Regions from separate parts of the Streptomyces mobaraensis genome, predicted to be linked through region 1. Evidence: riboswitches for the same ligand, from Rfam matches in the RefSeq annotation. Region 1 holds a riboswitch; the other holds the start of a gene.

Region 1 (7,297 bases):
CACCAGCATCAGGATCGTGCTCAGGGCCATCGCCTGCCCGTAGTTGAGCTCCCCGGGACGGCCCAGCAGCCGGGCCACGGCCACGGGGAGCGTGGGGTTGTCGGGGCGGGCGATGAAGACGGTGGCGCCGAACTCGCCCAGGGAGACGGCGAAGGCGAAGCCCGCCGCGACCGCCAGGGCCCGGCCGACCATCGGCAGGTCCACTCCGCCAACCCGTGTCGGACGCGCCGAGCACGTCCTGATCGTGCCTCCGCAGCCGCGGATCGACTGCGTCGTGCACGTCAGCATCGTGCTTGCTCACTACGGCACTCCGTACTATCGCCTGGGCCATCGGTACCTGATCCTTCGTAGCTCCGCTGTCCTGCGGCGTTTCTCGTCCAGGCGATCACAGTGCCGCGCCGTTTCGCGGTCACGTTTCGGAGGTGCTTCCAGCGGCAGCATCTCGTTTAGCGCAGTCGCGCCCGCTTTACTTTTAGCCGGCTCTTCTTCTTCGTCGCCGTGCGTCGCGGCGGCATTCACTTAGCCGTCTTCGACGACGACGGGCGATGACGGTGGCCGCGAGGCCGTACGCCGCGTGTTGCTCGCTCGCCTCCGCGACGACGCCGAGCAACGCCGTCGTCCCGCCCCGTAGGCGAGCGCGTGAAGGCGTGCCGTAGCCGTCTGGCCGTCGACGTCGCTAGCTCGAGTCACCGCGCGAGCGGCTGCCGTAGCTGCGCGGCTCCCTGGGCTCAGCTTTCGGCTAGCAGCTTCTGGGCGCCGCCGCGAGTCGGCGCGGCGCGTCGTGCGGCGGCGCGTCCTCAGCCCAGTCGGACTCGCAGCTCGTTTCGCACGGTCCCGCGCTGTCACCAGCTCAGCGCGTCGGCGACGGCGGCGTCCTGCGCGTGATGACGTACGGCCTTCCCCTACGTAGTACGAGCAGTACGGCGGTCTGCCGGTACATCTTACTCACCCCAGCTCGATCGTACCCTGTCGCTCGAAGTACGCCGCGCTCGATTCGTTCAGGTGTAAAGGTGAACTAGCAAATCCTCAGCGCCGCGCGGCGACGGCCGTCGCGTCAGTCAGGTGTTAGGCGCCGCCAGTCGTCGTACCGGCTGAAACTCTCCGAGCACCCGCGCGGCCTCCTCCTGCCGGGGGTCGAGCTGCGCCCAGAGCCCGCCGACGGTCCGGACGACCACGGCGTAGTTGAAGAAGACGTGGGCGAGCAGGATCGCCCAGACGGAGTTGTCGAGCCGGACGCCCCACAGTTCGTCGAGCAGTCCCCGCCGCCCGAGCAGCGCGAGGAAGGCGGAGCCGGCCACCACGGTGGGCAGCACGAACGGGACGGTGACGACCGCCCGCAGCAGCCCCTTGCCGGGGAAGTCGAAGCGCGCCATGGCGTACGCGCCGGGGAGCGCGAGCACCAGCGTGAGCGCCGTGGAGGCCGCCGCCTGCCAGGTGGTGAACCACAGGACGTGCCCGGTTGCCGGGTCGGTGAGCACCTCGCCGATGCGGCCGAACCGCCACCGTCCGTCCGCCTTCAATCCCCGCGTGACGATCGCGGCCACCGGGTAGGCGAAGAAGAGGCCGAAGAAGGCGAGCGGGACGGCCATCAGGCCGAGGCGGACGCCCGTCCCCCGCACTCCGCGGTCCTTCGGTGCGGTTACTTCAGGACGATCGAGGACCATGCCTTGACCCACTGATCACGGTTCTTCGCGATCTTCTCGGGGGCGAGCGTCTGCGGGGTGTCGACCGTCGCGCCGAACTTGGTGAACAGCTCGGGCAGCTTGGCGTCCGTCACCACCGGCTTGACGTACATGCTCAGCGGCACGTCCTCCTGGAACCGCTTGCTCAGCAGGAAGTCCAGCAGCGCCTTGCCGCCCTCGGCGTTCTTCGCGCCCTTGAGCAGCCCGGCGTACTCGGTCTGCCGGAAGCAGGTGCCGGTCGCGACGCCGGTCGGCGCCTCGTCCGCCGACTTCGGCGGCGTCTTCATGCCCTGCACCTCGGCCGGCGGGCTGGACGCGTAAGAGACGACGAGCGGCCGGTCGCCCTTGGCCTTGCGGCCGGCGGCGGAGCCGGAGAAGCGGTCGTTGTACGCCTGCTCCCAGCCGTCGACGACCTCGACGCCGTTGTCCTTGAGCTTCTTCCAGTAGTCCTGCCAGCCCTCGTCGCCGTACTTGGCGGCGGTCCCGAGCTGGAAGGCGAGGCCCGGGGAGGAGGTGGCCGCGTTCTCGGTGACCAGCAGGCCCTTGTACTCGGGCTTCACCAGGTCGTCGAGGGTCTTCGGCGGCGCCAGCTTGTGATCGGTGAAGTAGGCACGGTCGTAGTTGACGCAGATGTCACCGGAGTCCACCGGCGTCACCCGGTGCTCGGCGTCGTCGGCCCGGTACTCCTTCGCCACCCGGTCCAGGCCCTTGGCCTCGTACGGCTCGAAGATCCCGTTGTCGAGGGCGCGGGAGAGCAGCGTGTTGTCGACGCCGAAGAACACGTCACCCTGCGGGTGGCTCTTGGAGAGGATCGCCTGGTTCACGGCCCGCCCGGCGTCGCCGCTCTTGAGCGTCTTCACCTTGTAGCCGGTCCGTGCGGTGAACTCCTTGAGCACGTCCGGGGAGACGACGAACGACTCGTGCGAGACGAGGGTGACCGTCTTGCCGCCGTCCTTCTCCTTGGCCTCGTCGGAGCCTCCGCAGGCCGCGAGGGCCGGAACGGCCAGGGCGGTGACGGCGGCGGCGCCCAGGGCACGCCGGAGGGTGGTGTTCATGGTCGAGCTGACTCCCTACGCCGGTACTAACCGGATCAGGTCCGAGGGTCTGCGGCGCGGGCCGCACTCTCAGCGCTGTGTGCGCTCCCCTGTCGGATTGTTCATTTGTACGAGCGGTGCGAGTGCACCGTACCAGTGCGCCCGCCCGCTCCCCCGCCGCCGCCGGCGGGGCTCAGCGCTCGGTCGCCGCCAGCTGGCCGCAGGCGCCGTCGATCTCCTGGCCGCGCGTGTCCCGGACGGTGACCGGGACGCCGTGGGCCGCGATCGCCGCGACGAACGCCCGCTCGTCCTCCGGACGGGACGCCGTCCACTTGGAGCCCGGGGTGGGGTTCAGCGGGATCAGGTTGACGTGCACCCGCTTGCCCTTGAGCAGCCGGCCCAGCAGGTCGCCGCGCCACGCCTGGTCGTTGATGTCCCGGATCAGGGCGTACTCGATGGAGATCCGGCGACCGGACTTCTCCGCGTACTCCCAGGCCGCGTCCAGGACCTCGCGGACCTTCCAGCGGGTGTTGACCGGGACGAGCGTGTCGCGCAGCTCGTCGTCGGGCGCGTGCAGCGAGACCGCGAGGCGGCACTTGAAGCCCTCGTCGGCGAACCGGTGCATCGCCGGCACCAGGCCGACGGTGGAGACGGTGATGCCGCGCTGCGACAGCCCGAGGCCGTCGGGCTCCGGGTCGGTCAGCCGGCGGATGGCGCCGACGACGCGCTTGTAGTTGGCGAGCGGCTCGCCCATGCCCATGAAGACGATGTTCGACAGCCGCGCGGGCCCGCCCGGGACCTCGCCGTCGCGCAGCGCCCGCATGCCGTCGACGATCTGGTGCACGATCTCGGCGGTCGACAGGTTGCGGTCCAGACCGGCCTGGCCGGTGGCGCAGAACGGGCAGTTCATCCCGCAGCCGGCCTGTGAGCTGATGCACATGGTGACCCGGTCCGGGTAGCGCATCAGGACGGACTCGACGAGCTTGCCGTCGTGCAGCCGCCACAGCGTCTTGCGGGTGGTGTCGTCGTCGCACGAGATGTGCCGCACGACGCTCATCAGCTCCGGCAGCAGCTCGCCCGCGAGCTTCTCGCGGGCGCCGGCCGGGATGTCCGTCCACTGCGCGGGGTCGTGCGCGTACCGCGCGAAGTAGTGCTGGGACAGCTGCTTCGCCCGGAAAGGCTTCTCACCGATGGCGGCGACGGCCTCCTTGCGCTCGGCGGGCGAGAGGTCGGCGAGGTGCCGCGGGGGCTTCTTGGCTCCGCGGGGGGCGACGAAAGTAAGCTCACCGGGAGCCGGACGTGCCACGATGGCTACTCCTCAAGACGACGAGGTCGGGCACCCCGCGACGGCGGGGACAACGGCAACATGACGCCAAAGCCCGGAGACCTCACTGGACGACCCCCACAACGGCGGGGACGAGCGAAGGGCCCGCGGCAGCAATGCCACAGGCCCTTCCAGCGTACCTGGTGCTCGTCAGCCCGCCCCGACAAAGGCGACGAGCAGCAACCACACCACCGGCGCCGTCGGCAGCAGCGAATCCAGCCGGTCCATGATCCCGCCATGCCCCGGCAGCAGCCGGCCCATGTCCTTGATGCCCAGGTCCCGCTTGATCATCGACTCGCCGAGGTCGCCCAGGGTCGCGCTCACCGCGACGGCCAGGCCGAGCAGCAGGCCCTGCCACCACACCCCGTCGTCGATCAGGAAGCGCATGCACAGCGCGCCCGCCGCCATGGCGAACAGCACCGCGCCGATCAGACCCTCGCGGGTCTTGCCGGGGCTGATGCGCGGCGCCAGCTTGCGCTTGCCGAAGCGCCAGCCCACCGCGTAGGCGCCGGTGTCGCTGACCACCGTGAGGATCAGGAAGGTCAGCACCCGCCAGGCACCGTCGTCGGCGGCGAGCATCAGGGCCACGAAGGTGGCCAGGAACGGCACGTAGAACGCGGCGAAGATGCCCGCCGTGACGTCCTTGAGGTAGTCGTCCGGCGGCTCGGTCATCCGCCATACCAGCACGGCGAGCGCGGTGAGGGCCATGGCCACCCACGCGCCCTCGGCGCCGTCGACGTACCCGGCGACGATCATCGCGGCCCCGCCGATGGCGAGCGGCACCAGGGGCGCCTTGATGCCCTTGCGCTCCGCGAGCCGGGAGGTGAGCTCCCACAGCCCGACCACCACGGCGATCACGATCACGCCGAGGAAGACGGGCTTGTAGACGAAGAGCGAGGCGACGATGACCGCGCCGAGCCCCAGGCCCACCCCTATCGCGGCCCGCAGATCGCGGCCCGCGCTCTTCTTCCCCGCCTTGGGCGCCTGGGGGGCGGGTTCGTGCGGCCGGATGTCGGGCTCCCCTCGGTCACGGTCGTCGCGATGGTCACGGTCGCCGTGTTCGTCACGGAACAGGGGGCCACCGAGGTGAGCGGCCCCCTGGTCACGGTCCTCCTGGTCTCCGCCTGCGTCGGGCACGATCGGCATGGGCCGAGTCTGCGCCGCCACGGCCGCTTCGCGCACTGGACCCGCCGGGAACGGGGTGTGCCGGTCGGCGGATCCCCACTGCCCGGCGCGCGACGGGGTTCCCCAGGATGCGTCGTTCATCAGACCTCGAGCAGCTCGGATTCCTTGTGCTTGAGCAGCTCGTCCACCTGCGCCACGTACTTCGCGGTGGTGTCGTCGAGCTCCTTCTCGGCGCGGCGCACGTCGTCCTCGCCGGTCTCCTTGTCCTTGACCAGCTTGTCGAGCTGGTCCTTGGCCTTGCGGCGGATGGAGCGGATCGAGACCTTGGCGTCCTCGCCCTTGCCCTTGGCGACCTTGATGAACTCCCGGCGGCGCTCCTCGGTGAGCTCGGGGAAGTTCACTCGGATGATGTTGCCGTCGTTGCTGGGGTTGACGCCCAGGTCGGAGTCGCGGATGGCCTGCTCGATGTTGCGCAGCGCGCTCTTGTCGAACGGGGTCACCACGGCCATGCGCGGCTCGGGGACCGAGAACGACGCCAGCTGGTTGATGGGCGTCAGCGCACCGTAGTAGTCCGCCACGATCTTGTTGAACATCGCCGGGTGCGCACGCCCGGTGCGGATCGCCGCGAAGTCCTCCTTGGCGACCACAACGGCCTTCTCCATCTTCTCCTCGGCTTCGAGGAGGATCTCTTCGATCACCACTTGCTCCTGGTGTTATCAGTAAGCAGAGCCTCGCCCCTGCGCGCGTCTTCTCCTGCACGGTGTCCGACCGGCAGGCGGTTGTCCATCCCCGGGCCGTGGTCTTCCCACGGCACCGGGTTGCCGTCCGCCGGTGCCCGGGGGCGCGGCGGACGGCCGTACGGGCGTCTCAGTCCCGCGTGCCCTGGTCGCTCACGAGCGTGCCGATCTTCTCACCCTTGACGGCGCGGGCGATGTTGCCCTCGGCGAGCAGCTCGAACACCAGGATCGGCAGCTTGTTGTCCATGCACAGGCTGATGGCGGTGGCGTCGGCGACCTTGAGGCCGCGCGCCAGCACCTCGCCGTACTCCAGGGCGTCGAACTTCACCGCGGCGGGGTTCTTCTTCGGGTCCGAGTCGTAGATCCCGTCGACGCCGTTCTTGCCCATGAGGATCGCCTCGGCGTGGATCTCCAGGGCGCGCTGGGCGGCGGTGGTGTCGGTGGAGAAGTAGGGCATGCCCATGCCGGCGCCGAAGATCACGACGCGGCCCTTCTCCAGGTGGCGCACGGCGCGCAGCGGGATGAACGGCTCGGCGACCTGGCCCATGGTGATGCCGGTCTGGACCCGGGTCTCCACGCCTTCCTTCACCAGGAAGTCCTGGAGGGCGAGGCTGTTCATCACCGTGCCGAGCATGCCCATGTAGTCGGAGCGCGCCCGGTCCATGCCGCGCTGCTGGAGCTCGGCGCCGCGGAAGAAGTTGCCGCCGCCGATGACGACGGCGATCTCGTAACCCTCGCGGACCACGGCCGCGATCTCCCGGGCGATGGCGTGCACGATATCGGGGTCGACACCGAGCCCTCCGCCGCCGGCGAAGGCCTCGCCGGACAGTTTCAGCAGGAACCGGCGGGGTTTCCCGTGGTCGTCGCTCTTGCCGTCGGCGGCCCTGTGGGCGTCCGCACCCTGATTCATTGGAGTTCTCCTCGTGCACATACGAAGAAGGCCATTGCCGGTGGGTCCTTTCGGTTCCCTGTGCGGCAATGGCCTCCTCGTCACATCAGCGGCCGGCCGGTGACCGGTCGGCTGCGTACGACCCTAGCGGGTCGCGGGTCAATCGCTGCCCTGCCGGGGCTCAGGCGCCGACGCGGATGCGGGCGAAGCGCTTCAGCGTGACGCCGGCCTCGTCCAGGATCTTCTGGACGGTCTTCTTGTTGTCCTTGGCGAAGGGCTGGTCCAGCAGGACCTGCTCCTTGAAGAAGCCGGTGACGCGACCCTCGACGATCTTCGGGAGGGCGGCCTCGGGCTTGCCCTCCTCGCGCGCGGTGGCCTCGGCGACGCGGCGCTCGTTCTCCACGACGTCGGCCGGGATGGCGTCACGGGAGAGGAACTTCGGCGCGAACGCGGCGATGTGCTGCGCGACGTCCTTCGCGACCTCGGCGTTCTCCTTGTCCAGCTCG
Region 2 (7,297 bases), 3.5 Mb from region 1:
ACACCGGCACGGGCTCCTCGGCGTCTGCCTCGGGCATGAACTCATCGCCGCCGAGCTGGGGTTGGACATCGTCCGGAAGGCGGTGCCCTTCCAGGGCGCGCAGGAGCGGATCGACTTCTTCGGGGTGCCGGAGACGGTGGGGTTCTACAACACGTTCACGGCGCGGTGTGATGCGGCGGTGGCGGCGGAGCTGGGGGCTCACGGGGTGGATGTTTCCGTGGATGCTGTGACGCGTGAAGTTCACGCTCTCCGTGGGCCCGGCTTCGCCGGGGTGCAGTTTCATCCGGAGTCGGTGCTGACGCTGGATGGGGTGGGGGTGGTGGGGCGGCTGCTGGCCGCGGTGGCGGCCGTGGGGTGAGTGGCCCCGGTCCCTCCCTTTCACCGTTTCCTGGGGCTGCGCCCCAGACCCCCTGATCGCGGCTCCGCCGCTCGTCCTCAAGCGCCGGACGGGCTGATTTTTCAGCCCGTCCGGCGCTTGAGGACAGCGCGCGCAGCGCGCTTCGGGGGTGCGGGGGCGGAGCCCCCCGCAAGAAACGGTGAAATGGGGGTCCCCCCCCTCTGGGGGAGGGACCGGGGCCCCCGCGGGGCGTCAGCCCCGCAACCCCTTCAGCCGCGCCACATCCGCCGCATGCCCCGCGACGCCGCCAGGCGTCTCGATCGTCAGCGGCACCCCCGCCGTCTCCGGGTGAGTGAACAGGTCGGCGAACGGGGTCACCCCGATATGCCCCGAGCCGATGTTCTCGTGCCGATCCTTGTGCGCCCCGGCCACATCCTTCGAGTCGTTCGCGTGGATCAGGCCGAGCCGCCCCGGCCCCGCCACGGCGACCAGTTCGTCGAGAGCCGCCTTCATCCCGCCGGGAGCGGCGAGATCGTGGCCGGCCGCGAACAAGTGGCACGTGTCGAGGCAGACGCCGAGCTTCGGGTGCCGGTCGAGGACGTCGAAGTAGGGGCCCAGGTCGGCGATCCAGGAGCAGAGGGACGCGCCCTGGCCGGCCGTCGGCTCCAGGAGGAGGCGGGGGTCGTCGTCGTGCGTCAGCTCGTCGAGGAGCGGGAGCAGGCGTTCGCCCACCTGCGTCAGGGCCTCGGCGCGCGGGCGGCCGCCGGTGGCGGAGCCGGTGTGGACGACGACGCCGCGGGCGCCGATCTGCCGGCCCCGGCGGAGGGAGTGGCGGAGGGAGTCCACGGAGCGTTCGGCGGTCGCCTCCGTGTGGGATCCGAAGTTGATCAGGTAGGGCGCGTGGACGTACACCGGCAGCCCGGCCTCCGTACAGCCCGCGCGGAACTCCTCGTCCTGCCGCGGGCTGCCGGGCGGGGTCGCCCAGCCGCGCGGGTTGGCGACGAAGACCTGTACGGCTTCGGCGCCGATCTCGCGGGCGTAGGGCAGGCCGGTGCGGGCCAGGCCGCCGGCCACCGGGATGTGGCCGCCGACGGGGTTGCGGGGTATGCCCGCCGGCACAGCGCCGGACATCACAGCGCCGGACATCACAGGGCTCCCTTAAGGCGGATGGTGATCGTGTCGCCGCGGGCGGCCTTGTCGCCGGCCCGGACGGACTGGCTGTCCACGGAGTCCTTGGGGAAGAAGAACGGCCGGTCCACCCGGACCTGGAAGCCGGCGGAGGTCAGGATCCGCTTGGCGTCGGCCTCGCTGCGGCCGGTGACGTCCGGGACGGTGAGCATCTCCTTGCCCTTGGACAGGGTGACGGTCACGGTGTCGCCCTTGGCCACCTGCACGCCCCGGGCGGGGGACTGCTCGGCGACGTCGCCCTTCTCCCGGTCGGAGTACACCTGCGCGTCCGAGACCTTGATCCGCAGGCCCGCGTCGCTCAGGGTGGACTGGGCGTCGTCGGGCGACAGGCCGGACACGTCCGGCACCTCCACCGGCTCGCCCTTGCTGACGATCAGGGACACCGGGGAGTCGGGGCGGCGCTCGTCGCCGCCGCGGGGGTCGCTGGAGAGCACCTCGCCCTGCGGGGTCTCGTCGCTGAACTGCGTCCGGACGTCGCCGACCGTCAGGCCCGCCTGGGTGATCCGTTTCTTCGCCTCGTCCAGCCGCATGCCGACGACGTTGGGGACCTCGGCCCGCTCCGGGCCGCGGGAGACGACGATGCTCACCCGGCCGGTGTTCCGGATGCGCTCGCCGGGCTTGGGGTCGGTGGACATCACATGGCCGCGCTCGACCGTGTCGCTGAACTCGGGCTGGACGCGGACCTTGAGCCCGGCCTTGCCCAGCTTCTTCTCCGCCTGCGCCTGGGTCAGGTCGAGTACGGCGGGGACGGAGGTGAACTGGCCCGCGTTGATGTACCAGACGCCCGTGCCGGCCAGCAGGGCCAGCAGCACGCCGGCCACGATCAGCACCGCGCGCCGCGGCCGGCGCCGCAGGGCGGCGAACCGCCGGGGGCGGGCCGGGGGAGCGGGCGGCGGCGGGGGCTCGGGCGGGCCGTCGAACCGCGCCGTCATGTCCATCGGGTCCGGCTCAGGAGCCTCCGCCGGGGGCAGCGGCTGCGCGGTGACCGGGCGCGGCAGGACGCTCGTCGCCTCCTCGTCGTCGCCCGCCACCGCCGGGCCCGCGGCCAGCGGCGGACGGGCGTCCAGCTGCTCGCGGGTCAGTGTGGCGCGGGCGGCCCGGACCAGGCCCAGCATGCCGACCGCGTCCGACGGGCGCAGCTCCGGATCGCGGGCCGTGGCCACCGTCACCAGGTCGTCCAGCTCCGGGGCCAGCCCCGGGACCTCCTGCGACGGCGGCGGCACGTCCCGGTGCAGGTGCTGGTAGAGCACCTGGGCCGGGCTGGCGCCGCTGTGCGGCTTGACGCCGGTGAGCATCTCGTAGAGGACGACGCCGCAGGCGTAGACGTCGGTGCGGGTGTCCGCCGTGCCGTGCTCGATCTGCTCGGGGGCCAGATAGGAGACGGTGCCCAGGATGGAGCCGGTGTTGGTGGCGCTGTTGGTGCCCACGGTGCGGGCCAGGCCGAAGTCGGCGACCTTGACCCGGCCGTCGTCGCCGATCAGCACGTTCTCCGGCTTCATGTCCCGGTGCACCAGGCCCGCGCGGTGGGCGGCGCCCAGCGCGGCCAGCACCGGCTCCACGATGTCCAGCGCCGCCCTCGGCTGGAGCGCGCCCCGCTCGCGCAGCACGTCCCGCAGGGTGCAGCCGGCCACGTACTCCATCGCGAGGTAGACGTATCCGCCGTCCGTCCCCTGGTCGTAGACGCTCACCACGTTCGGGTGGTCCAGGCGGGCCGCGGACTTGGCCTCCCGGATGAAGCGTTCGACGAAGACCTTGTCCGCGGCGAGGGCCGGGTGCATCACCTTCACGGCGAGCACCCGGTCGAGCCGGGTGTCCAGCGCCCGGTACACCGTGGCCATGCCGCCTGCGGCTACCCGCGCCTGAATGCGGTAGCGGCCGTCGAGCAGCTGGTCGACGAGGGGGTCCGGCAGGGTCGTATCCACGGTTGACGAGTCTACGAGTGATCGGCGGGGAGCTGTGCGGTTGTGGGGCCGGACGGTGGTGTGTGCCCCGGTCCCGCCCCTTCGCCGATTCCTGGGGCTGCGCCCCAGACCCCCTTTTTCGCGGCTTCGCCGCTCGTCCTCAGACGCCGGACGGGCTGAAAATCAGCCCGTCCGGCGTCTGAGGACAACCGCGCGGAGCGCGGTTTCAGCGCGCGCTGAAAGCCGGCCGCTCCGGGTCCAGGAGCGCCAACCCCGCCGTCGGCGACGATGCCTCCGCGAAGTGCCGGCGCGGGATCCGTCCCGCCCGGTGCGCGAGGCGCCCCGCCTCGACCGCGTGGCGCATCGCCTCCGCCATCAGCACCGGCTCCTGGGCGCGCGTCACCGCCGACGCGAGCATCACCGCCGCGCAGCCGAGCTCCATGGCGAGGGCCGCGTCCGACGCCGTGCCGGCGCCCGCGTCCAGGATGACGGGGACCTTGGCCCGCTCGGTGATGAGCTGGAAGTTGTGCGGGTTGCGGATGCCGAGGCCGGAGCCGATGGGGGAGCCGAGGGGCATGATCGCGGCGCAGCCGACGTCTTCCAGGCGGCGGGCGAGGACCGGGTCGTCGTTGGTGTAGGGGAGGACGGTGAAGCCGTCGTCGACGAGGATCTCGGCCGCGTCGAGGAGCTCGATCGGGTCGGGGAGGAGGGTGCGCTCGTCGGCGATGACCTCCAGCTTCACCCAGTCGGTGCCGAGCGCCTCGCGGGCCAGCCGGGCGGTGAGGACGGCCTCGCCGGCGGTGAAGCAGCCGGCGGTGTTGGGCAGCACCCGGATGCCGTGCCGTTCCAGGACGGAGAGGACCGAGCCGCGGACCGCCGGGTCGAGGCGGCGCATGGCGACGGTGGTCAGTTCGGTGCCGGAGGCGAGCAGGGCCCGTTCCAGGACGTCGAGGCTGGGCGCCCCGCCCGTTCCCATGATCAGGCGGGAGGTGAACGGGGTGCCGGCGATGGTGAGCGTGTCGTCCGCCACGTCAGCCTCCCTGCACCGCGGTGAGGACCTCGACGCGGTCGCCGTCGCGCAGGGGCGTGTCCGCCCAGCTGCCGCGCGGGACGACGGCCTCGTTGACGGCCGCGGCCACGCCGCCCGGGGAGCCGGGGCGGCCGGTGAGGCCGGTGACGACGGTGGCGAGGGTGGTCCCGGGCGGGACGGCGCGCCGCTCGCCGTTGACGTGGATGGTGTGGACGTCGGTCATGCGGAGGGCTCCTGGGCGAGGGCGGAAGGGGCGGCGCCGGACGCGGCGAACCGGCGGGGGGTGAACGGGCGGGCCTCCTCGGGCAGCCGCCCGGTGGTGAGCACCTCGGCCATGACGTCCCCGGTGAGCGGGGTCAGCAGGACGCCGTTGCGGTGGTGGCCGGTGGCCAGGTGCAGGCCCGGCAGGCCGGTCGGGCCGAGGAGGGGCGCGTTGTCGGGGGAGCCGGGGCGCAGCCCGGCGGAGGTCTCGGCGAGCGGCAGTTCGGTGAGGCCGGGCACCAGCTCGTGCGCGTCGCGCAGCAGTTCGTAGACGCCGCCGGCGGTGACGGTGGTGTCCCAGCCGAGCTCCTCGGTGGTCGCGCCGATCACCAGCTCGCCGTTCTCCCGGGGCACCAGGTAGACGGGGTTGCCGCGGACGACCGCCCGGACGGTGCGGGAGAGGAACGGCCGGTACGCCTCGGGGACGCGCAGCCGCAGGGTCTGGCCCTTCACCGGGCGGACCGGTGGCAGGACGGCGTCGGGCAGCCCGGCCATCCGGCCGCTGTGGCTGCCGGCCGCCAGGACGGTCTGGCCGGCGGCGATCCGCCGCCCGTCGGCGAGTTCGGCGCCCGCGGCCCGGTCGCCGTCGAGCAGCACCCGGGTGACGGCCGCGCGGTGCAGGGTCACCCCGGCGCGTTCGCAGGCGGTCAGCAGGGCGGCGGCCAGCCGCCGGGGGTCGGTCTGGTGGTCGCCGTCCACCCGCAGGCCGCCCTGGACGCCCGGGGCGAGCATCGGCTCCAGGCGGCGGCACTCGCGGCCGGTCAGCCACTCCGCCTCCAGCCCGCAGCGCCGCTGGAACGCGCCGAGTTCACGCAGGTGGGCGCGGTCGTCGGCGTCGAGGGCGACGGCGAGGGTGCCGCAGGCGCGGTAGCCGGTGTCCCGGCCGCTCGCCTCCTCCAGCTCGGCCGTGAACGCGGGGTAGCGGCGGGCGGAGGCCAGGTTGAGGGCGAGCAGCGCCTGCTCGCCGTAGTGCAGTTCGGTGACGGCGGCCAGCATCCCGGCCGCCACCAGGGCGGCCCCGCCACCGGGCGCCGGGTCGGCGACGGCGGTTCGCAGGCCGCGCTGGGCGGCGCGCCAGGCGGTCACCAGGCCGATGATCCCACCGCCGGCCACCAGGACGTCGTACGGTCCCGGTGCTGATCGCGTAGACGCGTGCATGGGCGTCCAGCCCCTCCCTTCGCCGGCATGACCCGGATCAGGTTCGTACGGTCGGAGGCCGTCCAGCCTCCCTCTCAGCCCGGTCCGTCCGGGCTCCCGCGAGTGCTTGTGCACCGGCCACCCTAGTACGGGCCGCGAACGCGGCGGAAGGCGGCGGGGACCGCCCCGGGGGCGCGCGGCGCGGTGGTGTTGTGTCGGAGGTCTCGCCGCACGGTGCTCCGGCGGACCTCGTCCGCCCGCCTACAGTGATCGGGTGAGTGAGCAGACGAACACCCGCAGTGGTACGGCCCCCGACGAGCCGGTGGGAGGCACGGTGCGGCGGCGCGTCGTCGTCGTCGGCGCCGGCATGGCCGGCGTGCAGACCGCCGTCGCCCTCCGCGAACAGGGCTGGGAGGGCACGATCACCCTGCTGGGCGCCGAACCCCACCCGCCCTATGACCGGCCGCCGCTGTCCAAGTCGGTGCTGCTCGGCAAGGCGGACGGGTCCGCGTTCGAGGTCGACTTCGCCTCGCTCGACATCGAGCTCGCACTCGGCCTGGAGGTCACCGGGCTGCGCGCCGCCGACCACGAGGTGGACACGCCGCGCGGCCCCGTCCCATACGACGTCCTGGTGGTGGCCACCGGCGCCGAGCCGGTCCGGCTGCCCGGCGCCGAGGACCTGCCCGGCGTCCACCTGCTGCGCACCCTGGACGACGCGGAGCGGCTGCGGCCGCTGCTGGAACGGAAGGGCGACGTGGTCGCCGTCGGCGCCGGCTGGATCGGCGCCGAGTTCGCCACCGCCGCCCGCGAGGCCGGCTGCCGGGTGACCGTCGTCGAGGCCGCCGACCGCCCGCTCGCCGGCGCGCTGCCCGCCGAGGTCGCCGCGCACATGGCCGGCTGGTACGAGCAGAGCGGCGCCCGGCTGCTCACCGGCGCCCGGGTGGCCGCCCTGGAGCCGGGCGCCGTGCTGCTGGCCGACGGCACCCGGCTGACCGCCGACGCCGTCGTCGTCGGCATCGGCGCGCGGCCCGCCACCGGCTGGCTCGCCGGCTCGGGCGTCGAGCTCGCGGCCGACCGGTCCGTCGTCACCGACGACCGGCTGCGGACGTCCGTCCCGGACGTGTACGCGGTCGGGGACTGCGCCTCCTTCCCCTCCGCGCGGTACGGCGAACGGCTCCTCGTCCACCACTGGGACAACGCCCTCCAGGGGCCGAAGACCGTCGCCGCGAACATCGTGCACGGGCCGGCCGAGGGGCCGGTCTACGACCCGGTGCCCTACTTCTGGTCCGAGCAGTTCGGGCGGTTCGTGCAGTACGCGGGGCATCACGCGGCCGCTGACGAGCTGGTGTGGCGGGGGGACCCGGCGGGGGCCGCGTGGACGGTGTGCTGGCTGCGGGGCGGTGTGCTGGTCGCGGTGCTGGCGGTGGGGCGGCCGCGGGATCT

What was found. Region 1 has a riboswitch for thiamine pyrophosphate ahead of K7I03_RS08635 (thiamine ABC transporter substrate-binding protein). Riboswitches for the same ligand answer to the same signal wherever they lie in the genome.
Region 2: it holds a riboswitch for thiamine pyrophosphate, as region 1 does, so the genes downstream of both, thiO (glycine oxidase ThiO) here and K7I03_RS08635 (thiamine ABC transporter substrate-binding protein) in region 1, are expected to answer to the same signal.

Annotation. Positions count from the first base shown of each region.
Region 1 is NZ_CP083590.1:2,089,712-2,097,008, forward strand. Features, by position in the region: partial or broken gene K7I03_RS34480 (iron ABC transporter permease) at 1-1,664, opposite strand, end outside; gene K7I03_RS08635 (thiamine ABC transporter substrate-binding protein) at 1,640-2,737, opposite strand; TPP riboswitch at 2,733-2,838, opposite strand; gene rlmN (23S rRNA (adenine(2503)-C(2))-methyltransferase RlmN) at 2,910-4,022, opposite strand; gene K7I03_RS08645 (phosphatidate cytidylyltransferase) at 4,191-5,306, opposite strand; gene frr (ribosome recycling factor) at 5,306-5,863, opposite strand; gene pyrH (UMP kinase) at 6,033-6,812, opposite strand; gene tsf (translation elongation factor Ts) at 6,973-7,297, opposite strand, start outside.
Region 2 is NZ_CP083590.1:5,557,722-5,565,018, forward strand. Features, by position in the region: gene K7I03_RS24510 (anthranilate synthase family protein) at 1-358, shown strand, start outside; gene K7I03_RS24515 (deoxyribonuclease IV) at 590-1,483, opposite strand; gene pknB (Stk1 family PASTA domain-containing Ser/Thr kinase) at 1,483-3,447, opposite strand; gene K7I03_RS24525 (thiazole synthase) at 3,653-4,456, opposite strand; gene thiS (sulfur carrier protein ThiS) at 4,458-4,679, opposite strand; gene thiO (glycine oxidase ThiO) at 4,676-5,875, opposite strand; TPP riboswitch at 5,873-5,985, opposite strand; gene K7I03_RS24540 (NAD(P)/FAD-dependent oxidoreductase) at 6,129-7,297, shown strand, end outside.